2 regions of the Lysinibacillus sp. FSL L8-0312 genome follow, and region 2 is predicted to be linked to the other one. Evidence: riboswitches for the same ligand, from Rfam matches in the RefSeq annotation. Region 2 holds a riboswitch; the other holds the start of a gene.

Region 1 (2,205 bases), 1.6 Mb from region 2:
TCTATCACAGCAATCGCCGCATCGACATACGGTATAACATCCTCAAATTTCTCTGTTTTTGGAATGATTTGAACACTGATTAATGAATTCGCCATCTTATTTGGCCTCCTTTTTAGGTAAGAAATCATTTGTAAAGGCTTGTTTCGCATTAAATTCGCCCTCTAACACGTTGTTGCTAGACATCCATTTTGCATAGTTTTCCCATACAGAAAGCTTTTGCTCTCCCCATTGCTTGGCATCATCCTGATATTTATCGGCTAGCCATTCCTGACTTTTATGCACTAACGCTTGATCTAAATCGGGAGCCGCTTCTATTAAAATATCAGCCGCCTCACTTGGATGTGCTATGGCGTATTCATAGCCCTTCGATGCAGCCGCCACAAACGCTTGAACTAGGTCAGGATTGTCCTGGATCATTTTTTCATTTGTAGCTAGAACAGGTGTATAATAGTCCAGCTGATCACTATAATCTGTTAAGTACAGCATATTAATCTTTTCACCCCGTAGCTCAGCTTCAATACCTGTCCACGCGTAATAAATCCAAGCAAAATCAATATCCTTTTGCATCATCGTGAAAAAATCTAAATCTCCTGCATTGACGATATCTAGTTTATGAATGTCTGCCTTTTCTGTTTGCATCAATGATTGTAGGACAGCTTGCTCTAGTGGAGCCCCCCAACCGCCATAGGTTTTACCTTCGAAATCCTTTGGTGATGTAATACCTTTTGATGCAATAGAAGCAAAGCCAGATGTATTATGTTGAATAATAGCAGCAATGGAGACAAGAGGCACATCTTGCACACGAGCCTGTGTAATCCCTTCCTGATAGCTCACACCAAACTCTGCCTTGCCAGAAGCAACAAGCTGATCGGCTCCTGCCTCCCCAGGCATAATAATGTCAACATCTAAGCCCTGCTCCTCAAAATAACCGAGTTTTTTTGCGACATACAGTCCTGTATGATTTGTATTTGGTGTCCAATCTAAGACCACTGATACTTTTTTCAGCTGATCAGTAGCCTGCTTGTCCTCCTTGTCACTACAGCCCACTAACGTTAAAAGTGCAGCCACTAGAATAAATAACCATTTTTTCATGCGAAGTCCTCCTAGTTGATAATGTGAAAGTGTTCATGATTGAATGTTGTCACCAGAAAGAAAGCGTATGCGTTTGGCAAGATATTGCTTGAAAACATAAAAAAACGCCTAGGATTCCTCCCAGACGTATTGCAATCAATCTTCAAAACTTTGCTTTTTTGAATAGATGTTCCCTACGCTGGTACGAGCCAAATCAGGTTCAAAGGGTCAGCGTCTATCGGACACAATCTCAGCTAGCAACTACTAGCCCCCCTACATTCTTGTGCTATGAACTTTTCGTTGATTATTATACCCATAGTTACGCTAAAATGACAAGATGCTATTTTTGACTAACGACTGCTCTCGTAAAAAAACCCAGCACTCCTAAGAGACTGGGCTTATCATTAGCTTAGTTTCTGTTCTTTTTTAGCCGTTAAAACATGGGAAATGGCCCCATCTGTTGCAATATCCACTTTAAACGAACCGTTGGAATGGCGATCAGCACGCGTCAATGTTTGGACATCAATGAGCTCTTGTACACCTTTTTCCGTTTCAATCACTATTTGCTCCTCATTCGTTGCTTGAATAACTGCCACAATACGGTGAGGATTTGCTTTTAATTCTGTTAATACTTTTAGACCACGTTTTGCACGACTTGCCACTTCAACTTCTGCAACATTCATTTTCTTCACGGCTCCACGCTGTGTGACGATTACCACATATTGTGTAGCATCAGGCTGTAGCACATTGACACCGACTAAGGCTTCTCCATCCTTTAGCGTGATGCCTTTGACACCGCCTGTTTTCACCCCTGTAACTGGTAATTCTTCCAGTGGGAAACGAATCGCATAGGCTGTATCCGTTGTTAACATCAGTTCCACATCATCTGTCACAAACGATGCATAGATCATCGCATCGCCCGCTTTAACATTCATTGTTTTTATTGGCTTCGAATAACGCGTCACCGCATAATCTGCCAGTGGGGAGCGTTTAATTTGACCATCTTTTGTAGCTGTTAAAATATACGTATTTGGCTGCTCGAATGTTTCAAAGCCATACACTGCAATAATAGACTCATCTTCCCCTGTTGGCACAATACTTGAAATATGCTGTCCAAGATCCTTCCAGCGAATA
Region 2 (2,205 bases):
ACAATATGCTCTGCCTTCGCTGAGATAAACGGCTCAACCGCAAGCACCATACCTTCTTTCATAATTGTAGAATCCCATGCATCATAGTAATTTAAAATGTGATTCGGCTCATCATGTAAAGATTGACCTAAGCCATGACCAGTTAAATTCATAATAACAGTTAAGCCATTAGCATTCGCCTCACGTTCAACTGCCTTACCAATTTGATTTAATTTAGACCCAGCCTTTACCTTTGTCATTGCTCGATCAAAGGCGCTTTTGGCAACGCGACATAGCTTTTCTTTGTCCTCATAGCCATCACCAACCACAAATGAAATACCAGTGTCAGCAAAGTAGCCATTTAATGAACCAGAAACATCGATATTTACAATATCCCCCTCTTGAATAACACGTTTTCCGGGGATACCATGCGCCACTTCTTCATTGACACTAATACATGTATACCCTGGGAAATCATATTCTCCCTTTGGACCAGATATCGCGCCAGCCTCTGCAAACATACGGCCAGCAATTTCATCTAGCTCCAATGTTGTAACACCTGGTTTTGTGGCAGCTTTCATCGCTTCACGAATTTCAGCACAAATGCGTCCTATTTTTTTAAAAGCTTCAATCTCTTCTTGCGTTTTTACAATCATGTATAACGTCCCTTTCATCTAATATCTATACTTTAATATAACATAACTTGTTATGCGTATAACGATAAACGCTTTAAATATTGTATGCTTCCTTACTTTGCGAAGTGCGCAAAGAGTTATTTGCGACAAAAAAGCCCCTTCACAAATGTGAGGGGCATGTTTTATGCTTTTCTTTGCATTAATTGTGGAGCAGCTGCGAATAAAAGAACGCCTACAATTGCCGTTAAAATAGTTGCTGGTAGCATATATGTACCATTATAGATGATGGAATAGATCCATGCATTTTGATCGCCAGCATATTCTGCAAAAAATACAGCGCCAGCCATCGTGTGGGCTGCATATCGTAAAAAGCCCGCAAGTACCGTACCTAATATAATGTAAAGTGCCATTTTTGTTTTGTTGGCATTTTTGGCAGCCGCCAACACGGGTCCACGCACAACCGCCGCTAATCCTACAACTGTGAAAGCAACACCATAATCAAGGAATCCTTGTAGCCAGTGCACAATCGTAGCACCAAACATGGTTTGCATTACACCCACGAGTAATCCAGTTGTTAGCCCAGCTACTAAGCCCCAGCGAAATGCTATTAACATAATAGGTACCATGACTAGACTAACAGAGCCACCTTGTGCCCATACTTTAAAGGAAACCTGATCAAGCACAAGACCGATTGCTGCAAATATCGCAATCTCCACAAGCATTAATAGTCTTTTTTTGTCCATATATATTCTCTCCTTTGTTCCGATGTAGGATACAAGAGCAGGAATAGAAATGCGCTGATATGTCTCTTTCTGACACCTTTTTATTCCCTCAAGAATGAAAAAACGATGCCAGGACAGAGCCTCACATCGTACTAGTGTCGGTTTCTATCCACATCCCTACGCAAGCGTTAACTTACAGGTTCAAAGAGTCAAGGCATTACGTGCCCAGTCTCAGCTGACATCATCAGCTCCCCTTGTGGTCGTTACATCTGAATTTATTCGAACATTCTCATTGTACGCAAAGGATAGAAGGATTACAACCTCTTCCATATATTATTTTTTTGAAACTTTGCTGTTTTTCATGCGTAAATATTAAAAAAGGAGGTACAACTATGGAGAACCAAAAAATTTTATCTGCCTTTAGTTATTTAAGTATTTTCTTCGCCCCTTTTATCGTCCCATTAATTGTGTACATTATTACGAAAGATAGTGACGTAAAAAGACATTCAATTCGTGCACTTATCTCTCATTTAATTCCTTTTGTTTTCGGCATTCTGTTCTTTATTGTCTTTGTTTTTTCTACATTTAATTTGGATCCAACGTCAGGCAATAATACGATGTTGATTATTTGGTTCGTTTCGTTTGCCATTTATGCCATCGTCTCACTAGGAATTGTAATATGGAATATTATTCAAGCTGTTCGTGTTATTCGTTAATGTTTCATTTTTAAGCGAAACAGGTAGTAGTAATTGTAAAAGGAGCTGTTTTTGAATGAAATTATCAAATGTTGTGAAAACCGCCGTAAAATTAGCACCTATTGTTATTCCTATCGTGAAAAAAGTAATGGCTGCAAAAAAAGGGACAACACC

What was found. A riboswitch is a leader RNA that binds a small molecule or an ion and turns the genes downstream of it on or off. The one in region 2 is predicted to bind thiamine pyrophosphate.
Region 1: linked by a shared signal. The riboswitch ahead of MHI22_RS04710 (ABC transporter substrate-binding protein) and the one ahead of thiT (energy-coupled thiamine transporter ThiT) in region 2 are both predicted to bind thiamine pyrophosphate.

What each region holds. Positions count from the first base shown of each region.
Region 1 covers NZ_JBBOOV010000001.1:919,192-921,396, forward strand. The annotation lists gene MHI22_RS04705 (thiamine-binding protein) at 1-95, opposite strand, end outside; gene MHI22_RS04710 (ABC transporter substrate-binding protein) at 97-1,092, opposite strand; TPP riboswitch at 1,246-1,356, opposite strand; gene parC (DNA topoisomerase IV subunit A) at 1,476-2,205, opposite strand, start outside.
Region 2 covers NZ_JBBOOV010000001.1:2,516,104-2,518,308, forward strand. The annotation lists gene map (type I methionyl aminopeptidase) at 1-635, opposite strand, end outside; gene thiT (energy-coupled thiamine transporter ThiT) at 797-1,357, opposite strand; TPP riboswitch at 1,494-1,601, opposite strand; gene MHI22_RS12785 (DUF4870 domain-containing protein) at 1,729-2,052, shown strand; gene MHI22_RS12790 (hypothetical protein) at 2,108-2,205, shown strand, end outside.